One region of the Pseudarthrobacter sp. 10T415 genome, then DNA from elsewhere that is predicted to be linked to it. Evidence: predicted binding sites of a transcription regulator. Region 1 holds the regulator's gene; the other holds the start of a gene.
What was found. The regulator HrcA, encoded in region 1, represses chaperone genes, less so after heat shock. The targets are predictions, from matches to a motif close to TTNGCACTCGNNNNNNNCGAGTGCNAA.

Region 1 (9,511 bases):
GTCAGGAGTTCGCGCTGGAGCCCGAACATCTCTTCCTTCTCTTCGGGCTCGGCATGGTCATAGCCCAAAAGGTGCAGGATGCCGTGGGTGGTCAGCAGCAGCATCTCATCCTGGAGGGCGTGGCCGGCGTTTTTGGCCTGGACCTGCGCCACCTGGGGGCAGATGGCGATGTCGCCGAGCATCCCCTGCGGGGTGGGTCGGTCCGGAGTTCCGGGCGTGAGTTCATCCATCGGCACCGACAACACGTCGGTTGCCCCGGGCTCGTCCATCAGTTCGATGTGGAGCTTCTCCATGGCAGGCTCATCCACCAGGAGAATGGACAGTTCTGCCTGCGGATGGATGTAAAGCTGTTCAAAAATGTACCGGGACAGGGCTACCAGCCCCGCCTCGTCCACCTGGACGCCGGATTCGTTGTTCACCTCGATGCTCATGCGTGTTCCCCCCGCTTCTCCCGGCCGGCCGTTTGTCGGGCACGGTTCCTTTGCCTGTCGTCCCAGATGCTGTAGGCATTGACAATGTCTCCCACGAGGCGGTGCCGCACCACGTCCGCGGCATCAAGGACGGAGAAGTTCACGCCTTCGATGCCGTGCAGGATCTCCTCCACGATCCGCAGCCCGGACCGCGTGCCGAAGGGCAGGTCCACCTGGGTGACGTCACCGGTGACCACCATCTTGGACCCGAAGCCCAGGCGGGTGAGGAACATCTTCATCTGTTCCGGGGTGGTGTTCTGGGCCTCATCCAGGATGATGAACGCGTCATTGAGCGTCCGGCCACGCATATAGGCCAGCGGAGCCACCTCAATGGTTCCGGCTGCCATGAGCCGTGGAATCGATTCAGGGTCCATCATGTCGTGGAGGGCATCGTAGAGCGGCCTCAGGTAGGGGTCGATCTTGTCGCTCAGGGTTCCGGGCAGGAACCCGAGGCGTTCGCCTGCTTCGACGGCCGGTCGGGTAAGGATGATGCGGCTGACTTCCTTCTGCTGAAGCGCCTGCACAGCCTTGGCCATGGCCAGGTACGTCTTGCCGGTTCCGGCGGGGCCGATGCCAAAAATGACGGTGTTGTCATCGATGGCGTCGACATAGTTCTTCTGGTTCAGCGTCTTGGGCCGGATGGTCCTGCCCCGGCTGGAAAGGATGTCGTGCGTCAGCACATCCACGGGGTTCTGGAGCGACTGGCTCCGGAGCAGTGCCACCAGCTGCTGCAGGACCGCGGGGGTGATAACGGTGCCGCGTGCCACCAGGCCACGGACTTCCTGGAGGAGCCGCATGATCCGGGGAACGTCGCCGGCCGGGCCGCTGAGGGAAAGTTCGTTGCCGCGGACGTGGAAGTTCACGTCCGGGAACTGCTCCTCGATGTACCGCAGCGCCTCATCGTGGCTGCCGAGTGACTGGACCATCTGATCGGAATTGTCGAAAAGGACTACCTCGGTCCGGACGCCGGGAAGGGTGTGGGGAAATTCCCCGGCAGTGCCCTCTCCCGTGTTGAGCCGGCGCTTTCCGTTGGCTGATTCAGTCATGGTGCTGGCCCGCAGGCCTGTGGTCCCCTCGAGGTAGTTTCTGCTGTCGTCCCGGCCCGGGAAACCAGTGCCTGGTTTCTGCGTTCCGTGATCCTTTTATCTTACGCCAGCGCACCCCGCCTGCCGGTAAAGCCGGACAACCACGGGCCCTCGGCATCCACAGGCAGCAGGGCGCAGTCACCAAAGGCGCCACGGCAGGATCGGTCATTAGGTATCAACTTCATATCGTCCTCATATCGTTCCCGTTGCAGTTGTGCCCCACGGCCGGAACCGGGCAAATCGCTTCGCCGGGCTGTGCAATGCTGGAAATCCAGCCACGGCTGTGACATCGGGCCGACCGGGGAACGGCCCTCACGACAGGAAAGGAAAGGCACAAGTGCCGGATACCGTTGCGCCCCGCCGGGCAGGTCGACACGTGGGCCGCGCCCGCGCGATCATGCTGGCCGGCGTCCTGACGGTCGTGCCGATCCTTGCCGGTTGCGTTGCGGAACCTGGCCCCTCCCCCACGGGCACCCTTCTGACCGGGCCTGCCACCACGGGAAGCCCGGAGCCGCCCTCCACCAGCGCCCCACTGGAAACCACGCAGTCCTCCAACAAGGCGCCTGTCTACTGGATCGGCCGCAGCAGCAGCAACGTCTTCCTGTACCGGGAGTTCCGGGATGTACCCGAACAGGAGAACCCGGTAACGCGCGCACTGCGTGCCATGATGTCCGATAAACCCCTTGACCCTGACTACTTCACCCCGTGGCAGAATCCCGGCAAGCTGGCCACCTCGATTTCCGGCAAGGACGTCATCACCGTCGATGTCTCCGAGGACGCTTTCAACAGCAACCTTGATGCGGACATGGCAGCCCGGGCAGTCCAGCAGCTCGTCTACACGGCCACTGCTGCCGCAGCCAGTTCCGGGTTGATCGACTCCGGCCAGCAGATCCGGGTTCGGATCCTGGTGGACGGCCACACCGACTACATGGCTTTCGGGCAGGTCCAGCTTGGCGCCCTGATGACCAGGACGGCGGGCCTGGCTGCTCCTGTCTGGATCATCGATCCCCAGCAAGGCTCCGAAGTCGCGGACGGCAGCGTCAAAATCACCGGACGCAGCACGTCGGCGGGCGGCAAGCTTCGCTGGCAGATCCTGCGGACCGGGGACAACGGCGCCAAGGCACCCTTCCTCACCGGCGAAACCACGGCGTCATCGGAACAGGGGCAGGCAGGGGTATTCACGCTGGCCTTGACCCTGCCCGCCGGAGACTACGAGCTGAGGGTGGCCCAGGCCGGGTCTGACGGCGGCCCGGACCAGTTCGAAGACAACCGGTCCTTCAAGGTCAGGTAGCGTCCCAGCGCCCCAGGATGTCGCTGGAGAGCACTACGGCGGCAGGACCGGCCGTGGACGAGCGCAGCACGTGGTGGCCCAGGAGCGCCGTGACGGCTCCGCGGTCGCAGAGGCGCGTCACCTCCCGGGGGCTGATTCCACCCTCCGGGCCCACGATAAGGAGCACTTCACGGGTTCCTGCGCCGCTGGCATCGTCCCAGCCTTCCAGGACAGAACGGAGCGGCCGCACTGCGTCTTCGTGGAGGATGACCGCCAGGTCCGCGGCTTCCACTGCTGCAGCAAGGGCAGCGGTGTCGACGGCGGGACGCACCTCAGGGATCCAGGCCCGCCGCGCCTGCTTGGCCGCAGCGCCCACCACGGACTGCCATTTGGCGTGCGCCTTGGCCGCCCGGTCACCCTTCCACCGGACGATGGAACGTTCGGACTGCCAGGGGATCACGGCGTCGATGCCCAGTTCCGTGGCGGTCTCGATGGCAAGCTCATCACGGTCACCCTTGGCGAGGGCCTGCACCAGCACCAGCCGGACACTGGGGCGGGCCTCCTCCACCAGGGAACCGCACCGCACGGTGAGGCGGGTGCCGGCGGCCTCGGACACCGTCCCGCTCATACGGGTACCGGCGCCGTCGACGATGTCCACGGCCTCACCCGCTGCGAGGCGCTTTACGGAAACCGCGTGGCGCGCCTCCGGCCCTTCCAGGACAAACTCCATGCCCTCCTCCAGCCCGTCGAGGGATCCGGCGGAGGTAAAAAAGACAGGGTTGCTCACCGCTACAGGTTCCCCAGCCGGTCCCGCAGCTTCGCGAACATCCCGCCACTGGCGGCGAGCTTGCCTTCGGTGATCTGTTCTCCGCGGAGCTTGGCAAGCTGCCGGAGGAGCTCCTCCTGGGCTGCGTCGAGCTTGGCCGGCGTTTCCACCTGCAGGTGCACCTTCAGGTCACCGCGGCCGTATCCGCGCAGGTGGGTGACACCCAGGCCGCGGAGGGTGATGATTTCACCGGACTGGGTGCCCGGCTTCACGTCGATGTCCTGGGTTCCGTCGAAGGTCTCCAGGCTGACGTCGGTGCCCAGCGCCGCGGCGGTCATGGGGATGTTCAGGGTTGCGTGCAGGTCGTCGCCGTCACGCACATACGTGGCGTCGTTGTTGACGCGGACCTCCACGTAGAGGTCGCCGGAGGGGCCGCCCGCGGGGCCGGCTTCGCCCTGCCCGGTCAGCTGGATGCGTGTTCCGGTTGCGACGCCGGCGGGAACCTTGATGGTCAGGGAGCGGCGGCTCCGGATGCGGCCCTGGCCGCTGCATTCATTGCAGGGATCTTTGATGACAGTGCCGAAGCCCTCGCAGGTGCCGCACGGTGCAGCGGTCATGACCTGGCCGAGGATGGAACGGACAGCGCGCTGGACCTGGCCGCTGCCGCCGCAGATGTCGCAGCGTTCGGGGTGCGTCCCCGGGCGGCAACATGATCCCTCACAGGTGGGGCAAGTGACTGCAGTGTCCACCTCAAGCTTTTTGTTGACGCCAAAGACGGCGTCGCGCAGTTCGATGCGGACGCTGATGAGTGCATCCTGGCCGCGGCGGACCCGTGAGGCGGGTCCGGACGATCCGCCGGCGCCGAAGAACGTGTCGAAGATGTCCTGGAAGGCAAAGCCCTGGCCGGCGTAGCTTCCTCCGCCGAATCCATTGTCAGTGCCGTTCTCGTTGCCGGTGGTGTCGTAGACCCGGCGTTTCTGCGGGTCGGAGAGGACTTCGTAGGCGTGGGTCACCGCCTTGAAGCGGTCCTGCGCATCTTCGCCCGGGTTGACGTCGGGGTGGAGTGTCCGGGCCAGCTTGCGGTAGGCCTTTTTGATTTCTTCTCCGGTGGCTTCCGGTGAAACTCCAAGGACGTCATAGTGGCTGCTCAAAGTTCGTATCTCTTCCTTGTTGTACTGCCTGCGGTGGGACTGCCGTGCGGGCCCGGCGGCTGTGGTGCCGGGGCGGGCCGGTCAGGGACCCAGGATGCGGGAAAGGTAACGGGCAACTGCCCTGACGGCCGCCATGGTGTTGGGATAGTCCATCCGGGTGGGACCCAGGATGCCGATCTTGGCCACGCTGTCCGGGCCGTAGCCGGTGGCCACGACGGACGCCTCGGCCAGGCCGTCGTAAGGGTTTTCGCGGCCGATGCTGACGGCCACGCCACGGTGGTCCTGCGCCATGTCGCTCAGCAGCCGCAGCATCACCACCTGCTCTTCCAAAGCTTCCAGCACGGGGCCGATGCTCAGCGGAAAGTCGACATTGGACCGGGCCAGGTTGGCCGTGCCGGCCATGACCATGCGGTCCTCGCGGCTGCTGTGCGCAAGGATCTCCAGGGCGTGCGCCAGCGACTGCGCCGCCTGCCGCTCCCCCGGACTGACAGAGGAGACGACGGCGGGAAGGGCCTGCGGCAGCCGGGCCAGCGGTGTTCCGGCCAGGGTTCCCAGAAACCGGGTACGCAGCGCGGACAACGCTTCGTCCGCGAGGTCCTGCCCGACGTCGATGACGCGCTGCTCCACGTTGCCGCTGTTCGCGATCAGGACCACAAGGACCTTGCGCGGGGCCAGCAGGACGAACTCGATGTGCCGGATCAGTGCCCGGCTGAGGTGGGGGTACTGGACCACCGCCACCTGGTTGGTCAGCTGGGACAACAGCCGCACGGTGCGGTCGAGGACGTCGTCGAGGTCGTCGGATCCCTCCAGGAGGGACTGGATGGCGCGCCGTTCGGCTTGCGAGAGCGGCTTCACGGCCGAAATCTGGTCCACGAACAGCCGGTAACCCTTGTCCGTGGGAATCCGGCCGGCACTGGTATGCGGCGCCGTGATGAGGCCCTCGTCCTCAAGCGCCGCCATGTCGTTCCGGATGGTGGCGCTGGAAACCCCCAGGTGATGCCGTTCCACCAGGGCCTTGGAGCCTACCGGTTCGCGGGAGTGGACGTAGTCCTCCACGATGGCCCGCAGTACTTCAAGCTTGCGCGGCTCACTCACACTCCACCTCCATCCAGTCGGGGTGGATAAGCCACCCGTTCCTTCCTGCCAGTCTGCACGCACTCGAACATGCACTCGAACTGTTAGCACTCGACATGCCTAAGTGCTAACAGTCTATTATGCCTTGGCCCGTTGTTAGCATTGGTACCGCTCCGGGCGAAATTCCGGGACAGCACCTACGGCGAGGCGGAGTGACCATGGATTACCGGAACTGGGGCCCGCGGGACATGTCCGCTCCCGCGCGTACGCAACTGCCTGAAGTGCCCGTGGAACGGGGCATGGTGCTCGAAGACGTACAGTCCGGCTGGGTGGGGGCCGTCACCCGGGTGGAAAAGTCCGGCGGCATGCATGTGGTGGCCCTTGAGGACCGGCGCGGAAAGTCGCGGACCTTCCGGCTGGGATTCGGGTTCCTCCTCGAGGGCCGTGCCATCAGGCTGATGCCACCGGCACCCCGGCCCGCAGCGGGCGGTCCGTCAGCCGGGCGCACAGCCTCAGGCTCCGTACGCGTCGCAGGCCAGCGTGCACAGGTGGCCAAGGCGAGCCGCATCTGGGTGGAAGGAAAGCACGACGCCGAACTCGTCGAGAAGGTATGGGGAGACGATCTCCGGGTGGAGGGCATCGTCGTCGAACCCCTGCATGGCATCGACGACCTCGCCGGCGCCGTGAAGGAATTCGGGCCAGGGCCGGGGCGCCGGCTGGGTGTGCTGGTGGACCACCTGGTCCCGGACTCCAAGGAATCCCGTATTGCTGAGGCTGTCATGGCCGGCCCTGGCGCTGCAGGCAACGTCCTGATTGTCGGCCACCCCTACGTGGATGTGTGGCAGGCCATCCGGCCCTCCGTGCTGGGCATTCCGCAATGGCCGTCAGTACCGCGGGGCCAGGACTGGAAAACCGGGATCCTCAAGGCGTTCGGCTGGCCGCACTCCACTAAGGAGGACATCGGGCTCGGATGGCAGAAACTGCTCGGTGCGGTCCACACTTACGCAGACCTGGAGGCGTCGCTGCTGGGCCGGGTCGAGGAAGTCATCGACTTCCTCACAGCACCCTGACGGACGCCGGACCGGCAAACACCAGTATTCTTGATACTGCGGTGGCCCCCGCGATCCGCAGCGGGCCCCGAAGCATCAACTGCATCCCCAGCATCAATTGCACTTTTCGAAGGAACAGACTGTGGCAGAAAACGCACGCGAGCACAGGGACGGCCAAAGCAGCACCGGCCGTTCCGAATACCACGGCGTCCCCGCGAATGCGCTGCCGCTCACGGCCAGCGAGGACCGGCAGTGGGCCACCCTGGCACACTTCGGCGGGATCCTGGGATGCGTCCCCGCCCTGCTGATCTTCCTCATCTTCCGCGACCGCGGGCCCTTCACGGCCCAGGAGTCGAAGGAAGCCCTGAACTTCAGCCTGCCTCCCACCATCGCAGCGGTAGTGGCGAACATCCTGGTGTTCATTCCCGTGGTCGGAAACATTTTTGCCGTGATCGCCACATTGATCTGGATTGCACTGACGTGCTTTTCGGTGGCGGCAGGCATCCACGTCAACCGCGGCCAACCGCACCGCTACCAGTTCAACCTGCGCTGGATCAAGTAGTCCCCGTCGGCTCCCAGCCGCAGCAAGCCTGACCTCGCAGGCGTGGCCGGTAAACCCGCGTTAGTCGGGCAGGATCCGGCGGACCACCGCGTCGGCCAGGAGCCGGCCCTTCAACGTCAGGACCAGCATCCCCCGGAATGCTGCGCCCGGCTCAACCAGCCCCTCGGCAATCAGCCCGGCGATCTGGTGCCGCCCCACCGTGTCCAGGCTTGCCACTTCCAGCCCGGACTGGAGGCGGGCCTCAAGCATGACCCGCTCCACGTTCCGGGTCTCCGCGTCCAGGGTTTCGCGTCCGGCGGCCGGTGAGTTTCCCTGCGCCAGCCGCCCGGCGTACGCGGTTGGGTGTTTGACGTTCCACCAGCGCACACCGCCCACATGTGAGTGCGCGCCCGGCCCGATCCCCCACCAGTCATCGCCGCGCCAGTAGGCGAGGTTGTGCCGGCAGGCCTGTTCTGGCGTGCGCGCCCAGTTGCTGACCTCGTACCACTCCAGGCCTGCAGAGGTGATCAGGCGGTCGGCGAGCTCGTACTTGTCGGCGTGATCGTCGTCGTCGATGCCCGGGACCTCGCCGCGCCGGATCTGCGCCGCCAACTTGGTGCCGTCCTCAACGATCAGCGCGTAGGCGCTGATGTGGTCCGGCTCGTACGACAACGCGGTTTCCAGGGAGTACTGCCAGTCGGCCAGCGACTCCCCCGGCGTCCCGTAGATCAGGTCGAGGCTCACTGCCAGGCCGGCGTCACGGGCCCACTGCACCACCTGGGGAACCCTGCTCGGGGTGTGGGTGCGGTCCAGGACCTTCAGGACGTGCGGAACTGCGGACTGCATCCCGAACGAGACCCGCGTAAAGCCGGCATCCCTGAGCACAGCCAGGGACTCCGGTGTCACCGAATCCGGATTTGCCTCAGTTGTCACCTCGGCGCCGTCCTCGATCCCCCATTGGTCGATGGCCGTCCGAAGAATCAATGCGAGGTCTTCGGCGGGCAACAGCGTGGGTGTGCCGCCGCCGAAGAACACAGTGCTGAGCTTTCGGTCCGGTACACCGGACGCCTTGAGCACCGTGGCCGCAAACGCCACCTCGGATGCTGCCGTACCGGCATAGGCATCCTGGGAGGCACCGCCGCCGAGTTCGGTAGCCGTGTAGGTGTTGAAGTCGCAGTACCCGCAGCGCACGGCGCAGAAAGGGATGTGGACATACAGCCCGAACGCGCGGTCCCCCGCGCCGACGGCCGCCTGCGGAGGCAGGATGCCGTCCGACGGCGCCGGGTCACCGAGGGGAAGTACGCTGGGCATCAGCGGGTACCCCGCTGCGCGGTGGTCACTTCTTCTTGGCCTTGTCCTTCGATTCGTCGGTGGTGAGGGCGGCGATGAACGCTTCCTGCGGCACCTCCACGGTGCCCACCATCTTCATGCGCTTCTTGCCTTCTTTTTGCTTCTCCAGCAGCTTGCGCTTACGTGAGATGTCACCGCCGTAGCACTTCGCCAGGACGTCCTTGCGGATGGCCCGGATGCTTTCGCGCGCGATGATCCTCGAACCGATGGCCGCCTGGATGGGCACCTCGAACTGCTGCCGCGGGATCAGTTCGCGGAGCTTTCCGGTCATCATCACGCCGTAGGCATACGCCTTTTCCCGGTGCGTGATGGCACTGAAGGCATCCACCTGTTCACCCTGGAGCATGATGTCCACCTTCACGAGGTCGGCAACCTGCTCACCGTCGGCCTTCCAGTCCAGGGAGCCGTAGCCACGGGTTTTGGACTTGAGGATGTCGAAGAAATCGAACACGATTTCCGCCAGCGGCAGGCGGTAACGGATTTCCACCCGGTCCTCGGAAAGGTAGTCCATCCCACCCATGACGCCGCGGCGTGACTGGCAGAGTTCCATGATGGCGCCCACGAACTCGTTGGGAGCCAGGATGGTGGCGGAGACCATGGGTTCGCGGACTTCGGCGATCTTGCCGGTGGGGTACTCGCTGGGGTTGGTCACGCGGACCACCTTCTTGTCCTCCAGGGTCACCTCGTACTCCACGTTCGGAGCGGTGGAAATGAGGTCGAGGTTGTATTCGCGCTCCAGGCGTTCGCGGGTGATC
Region 2 (9,511 bases), on a different contig from region 1:
CAGCACAGCGCGTTTCGATCCGCAGCCCGTCCTGGACCGGCTTTCCACCCTCATCCGCCCCATCCACGGCGCCGAAGCGCAGCACAACCTGCTGGTGTCCACGTTCGCGGACCTCTCCGGGAACCTTGACGACCCGTGGATCAATGACTCCAACCCGGTTGTCTCCGCCCTGGCCACGGCCGGCGGCGGGGAAGTGGTGGATGTCGAGGCCCCGGACCCGGCCCGCTTCCCGCCGCTGGACAGCCGGCATCCCCAGGACGAACTGCTCCTCCTGGACGCGGACACTGACCAGCAGTACGTGGTGGACGCCGCCCGCGCCGGCGACTCGCTGGTGGTCAGCAGCCCGCCCGGGACAGGGCAGACTCAAACAGCCATCAACACTATCGGCGCCCTGGTGGACGCCGGCCGGACCGTCCTGGTGGTGGGGGACCGGCGCGCCAGCCTGAACGAGGTGTCCGGCCAGCTCGAAGCCCTGGGCCTCGACTCGATCCTGTTCCAGTTGTCCGGGAACGTCACCGCGCAGCAGCTGAAGTCCCAGCTGGTCCGCGCCATTGTCCGGAACGAAAAGTCCCTCAAGCCACAGCTGGGGAACCTGCACAGCACGCTGACCGAACACCGCCACGCGCTGATGGACCATGTGGCGTCCCTGCACAATGTCCGCGACCGGTGGGGCTGCTCGCCCTACCAGGCCATGCAGTCGCTGGCCGAGCTGACCTCCATCCATCCCGCACCCGCCACCACTGTGCGGCTGAAGCGAAGCGTCCTGGACAGCATCCGCGACCGCGAGGAACTCGCCGGCCGGTTGCAGCGTGCAGCAGAGCTGGGCAGTTTCAGCAAGGCGTCCACCACCAGCCCGTGGCATGGCGCCCGGCTCCTGACGCGCAAGGAAACGGAAGAAGCCCAGGACCTGGTCCGGGCCATCGCAAAGAGCCTGCCCGTGCTCCGGGAGCGGATGAACGCCGTGGCCGAGCACGCGGAAATCCGTCTTGGTGAATCGTTCGCCGAGTGGGGCGAACAGCTGGAGCTGCTGGTCGCCGTGCGTGGAAGCCTGGATAAGTTCACGCCGGATATCTTCGACCGGCCGGTCACCGACCTCATTTCCGCCACCGCACCCTCGGCGTGGCGGCGTGAACGCGGGATCGAGATGACCTCCATGCAGCGGTCGCGGCTCCGACGGGTGGCCAAGGAGTACGTCCGGCCGGGCGTCCACATCGCAGACCTGCACACGTCCCTGGTCCTGGTCCAGGAACAGCGGGTCCGCTGGGCAGGCTACGCCACCACCCAGCGGCACCCTGCCGTCCCGTCCGGGCTGGCGGAGATGAACGCCCTGTACCGCGAGCTGGACCAGGAGCTCGCGAGCCTTGGTGAATGCCTGAAGCACACAGCCGGGGGCGGGACGCTGTCCACCGTGCGCTACGAAGACCTCCTGGAGCGGCTGGAACGGCTGGTCGCCGATACTGACACGCTCAAGACGCTCCCCGAACGGACGCTCCTCGTGGAGAACATGCGCGAGCACGGCCTCGGCGAGCTCCTGGCCGACCTCGCCGAACGTGAGGTTCCCGCCGGATCGGTGGCTGCTGAACTTGAACTGGCCTGGTGGCAGTCAGCCCTCGAGGCCATGATCAGCGGCGACGACTACCTCGCAATGTCCGACGGCGATGCCCTGCGCCAGCTCGAAGCCGAGTACCGCCTCGCGGACAACGCCCACATCGCCAGCGGGGCGGCACGCCTGCGCTGGGACCTGGCCGAGCGCTGGAGGGAAGCCATCGGGGACCAGCCCCGGCAGGCAGGCCTCCTGCGCAGCCTGCTCAAGGACGGACGGGTCTCACTGCCGGCGCTGACCGCCCAGGCGCCGGACCTGATCGGCACGCTGGTTCCCGTCTGGTCGGTGAGCCCCTACCTCATGAGCGGGCTGCTGCCCGCGGAACAGCACTTCGACGCCGTGGTGATCCTCGACGCCGAAGCCACCAGCCTGCAGGCGGTCCTGCCTTCCATCGCCCGCGCCCGGCAGGTCATTGCCTTCGGCGATGCCCGGATCGCCAGTCCCCGCAGCTTCACCGTGGGGGTGGAGCGGCTCGCGCCCGGCGAGTCCGCGCACCAGCGGGTCGAGAGCGCCTTCAAGGCCCTCTCCGCCGTGTTGCCGGTGTGGCAGCTCACCAACGTCTACCGGGGTGTGGACGAGGACCTGGTACTGCAGCTGAGCAGGAACTTCTACGACGGCGGCCTCCGCCGCCTTCCAGAGGGCCAGTCGGCCACCGGGCTGGACCGGTCCTTGCTCGTGGAGTACTTGCCGGACGGCACCGGCCTGCCCAGCGCCGACCACGAGGGCGTGGAGTCTGTGGTGGCTGAGGTCAACCGCGTGGTGGAGCTGGTGTTCGAGCACGCTCGGCTGCGGCCCAGGACGTCCCTGGCGGTTGTCACAGCAAGCCTGCGGCATGCCGCGAGGATCGGCGAGTCCATCCGGCTCCAGTTGCCGAACTACCCCGGGCTGGCCAGTTTCTTCGGAGCGGGGCCGGAGTCCTTCCGGGTTGTTGACCTTGAACGGGCACAGGGCCTGGTGCGTGACCATGTCATTTTCTCGCCCGGCTACGGGCGCACACCGCATGGGCGGGCCCTTCACAACTTCGGCCCGCTGTCCGCCGAGGGCGGCAGGGAGAAGTTCGCGCTGGCCATGACCCGTGCCCGCCGTTCCATCCACGTCCTGACGTGCTTCCGCCCGGAGGACCTGGACCAGACCAGGCTGGCGTACGGTGCTCTGGACCTGTACGCGCTGCTTGACCGGGAGATTTCGGGGAACACCGACCTCGGCACTCCGGCGTCCCGGGCGGCTGCCAGCGAGCAGGCGCTCGGAGCCGACCCGCTTGTTGCCGACCTCGGCGACAGGCTTCGTGCCCGCGGCGCCCGGGTGTGGCACCAGTACGACGGCGTCATCGACGTGGTGGCGGCCGCAGACCCGCTGGGCACCATGGGCCAGGATGAGGCAGACCTTCCCTGGCCGGTGGCGATCGAGTCCGACGGCACCGAGCAGTACCGCACCATGAGTGTCCGTGAGCGCAGCCGGCTGCGCCCGCAGATGCTGGAGCGGCTGGGGTGGCGGTACATGCCGCTGTGGACCATTGAGGTGTTCACTGATCCTTCGGCCTGTGCGGACCGGATTGCAGGGTACTTGGGGCTGGAACGGGTGGTTCTTCCGGGCCGCTCTGCCGAGTCCGCCGGTTTCCTTGACGACGACGTCCATCAGGCGCTGAATGGAATCGACGCTGCGCAGCCCGCTTCGGTCCCGTACGCGGGCACGCATGGGTCAGGGTTCCGGCGTGACGCCGCGCGGGGCGAGGAACGCCACGAATCCCGGGACGATTCCGATTCAGGCGGCGCCGATGACGCCGTTGCAGGACCAGACAGTGAGGAGGCGGGCACCGTGACCCCGAATGATGCCGTGACGCCACAAGATGCCGTGAACGCCGAGGATGTTGAGAGCACCGTGGACGCGACCGATACCGGGAGCGCCGCAAGTTCTGGCGATGCCGCGGACGCGGAAGAGGCCGGCTCACCGGCTGCGCGCGGCCAAGTAGAGGACGTACTGCCCAAGACCGCCGCGGAAGATGACCCGCGGGCCTGGGGCGATCGCGACGACGACCACGACGCGTGGTTGAAGGAGCAGAAGCCCCCGCACTGGGGCTGACGGCCAATAGCGCTGCCGACGTGATGGCAGGCCCTGCCGGGCAAGGCAGGGCCGGTCACGACGGCGGTCCCACCAGGACGAAGAACAACTTGCCCTGCGTGGACGCCCCGGCCAGCCGTGCTGACTGTTCAGCGGTGGCTGCCACCACGATCAGCCCGTCGGTTTCGGCGGTGCCCAACCATTGTCCGCCCTGGCCACCTTTGGCAGCGGTCCAGAGGACGGGGACTCCCGCGGCCAGGACTTCCGAGGGTCCCTGTCGGTCGAACCCGTTCCCGGATGTCAGGACGATGTTCACCAGTTGCCCGGGCGAAACCAATTGGATGGACGAGGCATCGGCCATCCGCAACGGAACGGCAGCCGATCCCGGGGGAGTGCCGGTGAGCAGCCCGGGACCCAGGAGCTGGACATCGGTGACCAGCTGCCCTTTTCGCAGCGGCGTTGCCAACTGTTTGCCTTCCGCCTCAGTCTGCTCACTCAGCACGCCCTCGGACAGCAGGCCTGGCGGTACCCGCACCGGAACAAGGTCAGAGGCCGTGACAGCCGTTCCGGCGGGCAGGTCCCTCGCTGCGGACAGGGCTGTGGCAGTGTCGGCCGGCGCAGGGGTGAGCTGGTGGACGGTCATGGACGCCGCTGCGCAGAGCAGCAGGGCAACAGCGAGGCGCCGGTTGCGGTTGAGCAACCCGCCCATACGGGTCAGCGGGCTGCCGCGCCGGGACGAGGCAGCTCCCTTTTTGGCTTGGAAGACAGGCGGTCTGCGGTGGGCACGGACGGGATGTGCAGGCATGCCTTCACGCTAGGCGGGCAGGCATGGCAGACGACAGCGGCCCCGATCCTATGTGGACAACATGGTGCTGCCAACAGGAGCGGGGCCGCGGTCAGCCCGAGTGTGGTGGGGGCCGGTGTCAGCTGGCGGCAGCCGCCGGTGCGGGTGCCGGAGCAGGGGCTGCCGGGGCCGCGGGTGCTGCGGAGACGGTGCTGCCCTTGGAGTCGCGGGAGTCGGTGCGGTAGAAGCCCGATCCCTTGAAGACGACGCCAACGCTGTTGAACTTCTTGCGCAGCGTGCCTTCGCATTCCGGGCAGGACGTCAGCGAACTGTCCGAGAATGACTGGACGATGTCAAAAGCATGGCCGCAATCCTTGCAGGCGTAAGCATATGTTGGCACTGGTGCTCCTCCTCTTGGGCAAACGAGAGGTCCCGTGCTGCCATCCGTTCCAGTGGTGGTCCGTTAGCAGTCGCAGGGCCTGAGTGCTAATTCTATCATCCCCGTCCACCAGCGTCCCGGGTTCAGAGAGCGCCTGCCAGGACCCGCAGTCCGCCCGGAGTCAGGACGGCCGGAACGGGACGGTCGAACTCCTCGGCGGGGATCCGCCCGGCAGGCAGGAGTTCTTCGTCGTAGATAACAGCGGCAAGCGGAATATGCTTCCCGGCAGTGTCCAAATGGCCCAGGAACTTGTCGTAGTAGCCTCCGCCCTGGCCGATCCGGTTACCGGAAAGGTCAACGGCCGTGGCCGGGATGAACAGCCCGGACGCCCCACCGGCCACATCCGGCCCGTGTCGCGGCCCGTCGGGTTCCATGACGGGCGCGTACCGGCTGCGCGCAAAGGGGATGCCGGGAGACCAGAACACCCAGCTCAGTTCGCGCGCCGGTTCGCACACCGGCAGGAGGACCCGGTGTCCGCGGGCGTGGAGGGCCTGGATCAGCGGCAGGGTAGGGGGTTCGACGCCGACGCCCAGGTAGACGCAGAAGGTTGCGGCCGCGCCGTCCGCAAGGGAGCCGGCCCAGGCTGTGCCATGTTCCGCCAGGGCGTTGCCCGCCTCCTCCAGGGCCGCCGGCGAGAGTTCCGCGCGGCGGGCACGGTGGGCAGCCCGAATGCCGTCCTTGGCACCGGTCTGATGTTCAGTCATGGGTTTTCCCTCCATCGCCGCGGGCGGCGGGTTCATGTGCAGGTCGGCGCCGGGGCCGGACCGCTGATTACTTAATGCTTGCCGCTGACGCTAGATTAGTCCGGTGACTACCAGTAACCCGAGAGTTCGCAAAGCCGTCATCCCCGCTGCGGGGCTGGGTACCCGGTTCCTTCCCGCCACCAAGGCTATGCCCAAGGAAATGCTTCCGGTGGTGGACAAGCCTGCCATCCAGTACGTCGTGGAGGAAGCCGTTGGCGTCGGACTCAACGATGTCCTGATGATTACGGGACGCAACAAGCGGGCGCTCGAGGACCACTTTGACCGTGTCCCGTCGCTTGAGTCCACCCTCTCGGACAAGGGTGACACCAAGAAGCTGGAGTCCATCCAGGCCGCCAGCAACCTCGGCGACATCCACTACGTCCGCCAGGGCGACCCCAACGGGCTCGGTCACGCCGTGCTGCGGGCCCGCCAGCATGTGGGCAATGAGCCTTTTGCCGTGCTCCTCGGTGATGACCTGATTGATGCCCGGGACGAGCTCCTGGGAACCATGATCGACGTGCAGGCCAAGACCGGCGGTTCGGTGGTTGCGCTGATCGAAGTGGATCCGTCCCAGATCAGCGCCTACGGCTGCGCGGACATCGAAGAGATCGACGGCGAAGGCTACGTCCGGATCAACAGGCTCGTTGAGAAGCCTGCAGCGGACGAGGCACCGTCCAACCTGGCAGTCATCGGCCGCTATGTGCTGCACCCCGCCGTCTTCGACGTGCTGGAGGAAACCGGCCCCGGCCGCGGTGGCGAGATCCAGCTGACCGACGCCCTGCAGGAACTTGCCACCGGCGAGGGCGAAGGCTACGGCGTCTACGGCGTGATCTTCCGCGGCCGCCGCTACGACACCGGCGACAAACTGAGCTACCTGAAGGCCTGCGTGCAGCTGGCCGTCGACAGTGATGACCTGGGCCCAGGCCTGCGGGAGTGGTTGCCGGGCTTCGCCGCCCAACTTTCCAAGTAGCATCGTGCGCTTCGGTCCCATCTGGCCGGCCACGCTTGAGTGCGGTGACCTGGTCCTGCGGCCCATCCGCTACCGCGACCGGAAAGAATGGACTGAAGTGCGGTCACGGAACAGCCAGTGGCTTGCGCCGTGGGAAGCGTCCAATCCGGATCCGCGCGGAGGGTTGCCGGACTACCGGCAAATGGTACGTTCGCTGAATTCCCAGGCGGCCCAGTCCACGGCGTTGCCGTTCCTCATTACGGAGCGGGTGGCCGGCAGCCGGACCCCGCACATCGTGGGCCAGCTGACGGTGTCATCCATCCTCTGGGGCTCGGCAATGATGGCCACGCTGGGTTATTGGGTGGACCAGGCCCGGGCGGGCCGGGGGATTGCTCCCACGGCGGTGGCCCTGGTGACAGACCACTGCTTCCAGACCCTTGGGCTGCATCGGATGGAAATCAACATCCGGCCAGAAAACGGACCCAGCCTGCGGGTGGTGGAGAAGCTGGGCTTCCGCGACGAAGGGTACCGGCCCCGCTATCTTCACATCAACGGTGAGTGGGCTGACCACCGGTCCTTTGCGCTGACCTCCGAAGAAGTCCCGGACGGCCTGTTGCCGCGTTGGATGTCGTCCCGGCCGTCTTAATTCCACTCATTTGGCAACCGCCCTGCGACACACCGCAGCCAATGCCACTGTGGCAGTGGTGATACTCATACGGTTTTGAGTGTGGACTTCCCCCTTAGCAGCTCTGTGATCCTTGTGGTTGCTGTCGTGCTCTGGATCGTGTGGGTTGCCCCTTACGTCCTCCGGAACCGCAGGCACCAGTTCCAGCCCGCCGGCGATTTCACGGCGGACACACCCGCAGAGGAGAAACCGGAACGGCCGCAAGGCATGGTTCTGAACGTCGCCGCCAAGCAGGAGAAAACGATGGATACGAGGAAGAGCGCCGCACCCGCTGCCAAGCCCGCGGCCGCTGCCGGGGCCACCGGCGCAGCCAATGGGCGGCTGCGCATCCACTACGGGCGCACATCCATTGCACTCGTCGGGTTGCTCTCGCTCATCACGGCGTTCGTCTCCGGCGTCCTGCTCCCCTTCGGCCTCGGTTCCGCGGTCCTGCCGCTGTCCTGCGTGGCGCTCACGGCGGCGTGCGTCGTTCTTCTCCGCACCCTCGCTGTCCGGAGCCGCAAGGAAAAGGTCAACGCAGCGTTCCGCTCAGCCATGAGCGCCCCGTCCAGGACAGCTGTCCCCGTTGACCGGATTCCGCCTAAGCCGGAAACCGCACCGGTGCCTCCCCGGCCGGACAGCCCGCTTTTCGACGCCGAGGCCCACAAACCCCAGGCCAAGCCGCTGACCGCCGTCGAGCTGCGTGAAGCAGCCATTGCCGTAGCCGTGGCCGCGGGCGATACCAGCGCGGCAGCCCCGGCGTCGGACGTTCCCTCCAGCACGCCCTGGGAGCCTGTTGAGGTCCCCAAGCCTGTTTACGTGGAGGCTGCCAAGGCCGAGCGGCCGGAGCCCAAGCCGCTTGAGCTTCCCGAGGCGCCGAAAGCCGTCGGCAAGCCGTCGCTGAAGCAGGGCGCGGCCGGAAACACGGCGGGAGCGGCCGGCGCTGCACCTGCTGACGCCCAGCAGCTCACCAAGGCGCAGAGCGCGCTCAGCAACCTCGACGACGTCCTGCAGCGCCGCAGGGCTTAGTCCCCACAGGGACCCGACGACGCCCGCCAGCGCGGGCCTTCACGGTGCCGGGAACGTCGGTTGGCATTGGGACAGGAAAAATGTGTAGCCTAGGGTCACCGGTTCAGATCCCGCCAAAAGGTCGCACCGTTCCGGGGCTATAGCTCAGTTGGTAGAGCGCTTCGTTCGCATCGAAGAGGTCAGGAGTTCGAATCTCCTTAGCTCCACAGTTTTCGTTTCATCAAAGGCCATCCCTCCGGGATGGCCTTTGTCGTTTCCAGGCAACATCGGGCACAGCGGGGAAAGTGCGCCGCCGTTCTTCGGACCAGAGTTGTCAGTTTGATAATTACCCGCTAGGTTGTAATTATCGGATTGATAATTAGGAAAGGAAGTGGCGATGACGGCCCTACTCGACTGGATGAACTCCACCGCAGTGCCAGATCTCCTCGGCTCTCCCGTGAGCTGGATCGAGGTCATCGGCTTCGTCACCGGCGCCGCGTGCGTCTACGGCGTCGCGAAGCAGAAGCTGTGGAACTGGCCGGTGGGAATTCTGAACAACGTTGCGTTCATCATTCTCTTCCTGGGTGCCGGCCTCTACGGCGAAACGGTCCTTCAGGTCATCTTCGCTGCAGTGGCCGTTTATGGCTGGTTCAATTGGGTCCGCGGCAGCTCCGCCACCGAGGCCAGCAATGATCTGCCCATCCGGGACGCCACCGGCAAGGAAGTCCTCCTCGGCACCGGTGCCACCCTGGCCGGCACTGTTGCCGTGGCCATGATCCTGACCCACGGCACCGACTCCCAGGTGCCATGGCCGGATGCCTTTGTCCTGACAGCTTCCCTGGTGGCGACCTACTGGCAGGCGAAGAAAATCTTCCAGCACTGGTACGCCTGGATCCTCATCGATGTGGTCTCCATTCCGCTGTACTTCAGCCGGGGGCTGGCCCTGACAGCCATCCTCTACATCGGATTCCTCGCCCTCTGCATTTACGGGCTCATCGGCTGGAAGCGCACCCGGGCCGCTGCGAATACCACCCTGATCACCGTCCCGGCAGGAGCCTGAGAATGTTCACCCAGTCAATGGTCATCGGCAAGTTCTACCCTCCCCACGCCGGCCACGCCCATCTCATTGCCACGGCCGCCTCACAGTCCGAAAGTGTCGCGGTCCTTGTCCTCGGCACGCGCTTTGAGTCCGTCACCGTCGCCGACCGCGCCAAATGGCTGGCCGCCGAATTCGAAGACACCAACGTGCAGGTCATCGCCATG

Region 2: the regulator HrcA is predicted to act here: its motif matches at 4,909-4,935, upstream of AC1DBN_RS04575 (FmdB family zinc ribbon protein).

Annotation. Positions count from the first base shown of each region.
Region 1 is NZ_JBFTHJ010000001.1:242,321-251,831, reverse strand. It holds gene ybeY (rRNA maturation RNase YbeY) at 1-431, opposite strand, end outside; gene AC1DBN_RS01180 (PhoH family protein) at 428-1,516, opposite strand; gene AC1DBN_RS01175 (GerMN domain-containing protein) at 1,893-2,846, shown strand; gene AC1DBN_RS01170 (16S rRNA (uracil(1498)-N(3))-methyltransferase) at 2,839-3,612, opposite strand; gene dnaJ (molecular chaperone DnaJ) at 3,615-4,742, opposite strand; gene hrcA (heat-inducible transcriptional repressor HrcA) at 4,824-5,837, opposite strand; gene AC1DBN_RS01155 (DUF3097 domain-containing protein) at 6,035-6,886, shown strand; gene AC1DBN_RS01150 (DUF4870 domain-containing protein) at 7,008-7,427, shown strand; gene hemW (radical SAM family heme chaperone HemW) at 7,488-8,717, opposite strand; gene lepA (translation elongation factor 4) at 8,743-9,511, opposite strand, start outside.
Region 2 is NZ_JBFTHJ010000002.1:378,001-387,511, reverse strand. It holds gene AC1DBN_RS04585 (AAA family ATPase) at 1-3,682, shown strand, start outside; gene cpaB (Flp pilus assembly protein CpaB) at 3,738-4,466, opposite strand; gene AC1DBN_RS04575 (FmdB family zinc ribbon protein) at 4,585-4,845, opposite strand; gene AC1DBN_RS04570 (5-formyltetrahydrofolate cyclo-ligase) at 4,968-5,588, opposite strand; gene galU (UTP--glucose-1-phosphate uridylyltransferase GalU) at 5,692-6,597, shown strand; gene AC1DBN_RS04560 (GNAT family N-acetyltransferase) at 6,602-7,222, shown strand; gene AC1DBN_RS04555 (hypothetical protein) at 7,328-8,269, shown strand; tRNA gene AC1DBN_RS04550 (tRNA-Ala) at 8,403-8,475, shown strand; gene pnuC (nicotinamide riboside transporter PnuC) at 8,646-9,308, shown strand; gene AC1DBN_RS04540 (AAA family ATPase) at 9,311-9,511, shown strand, end outside.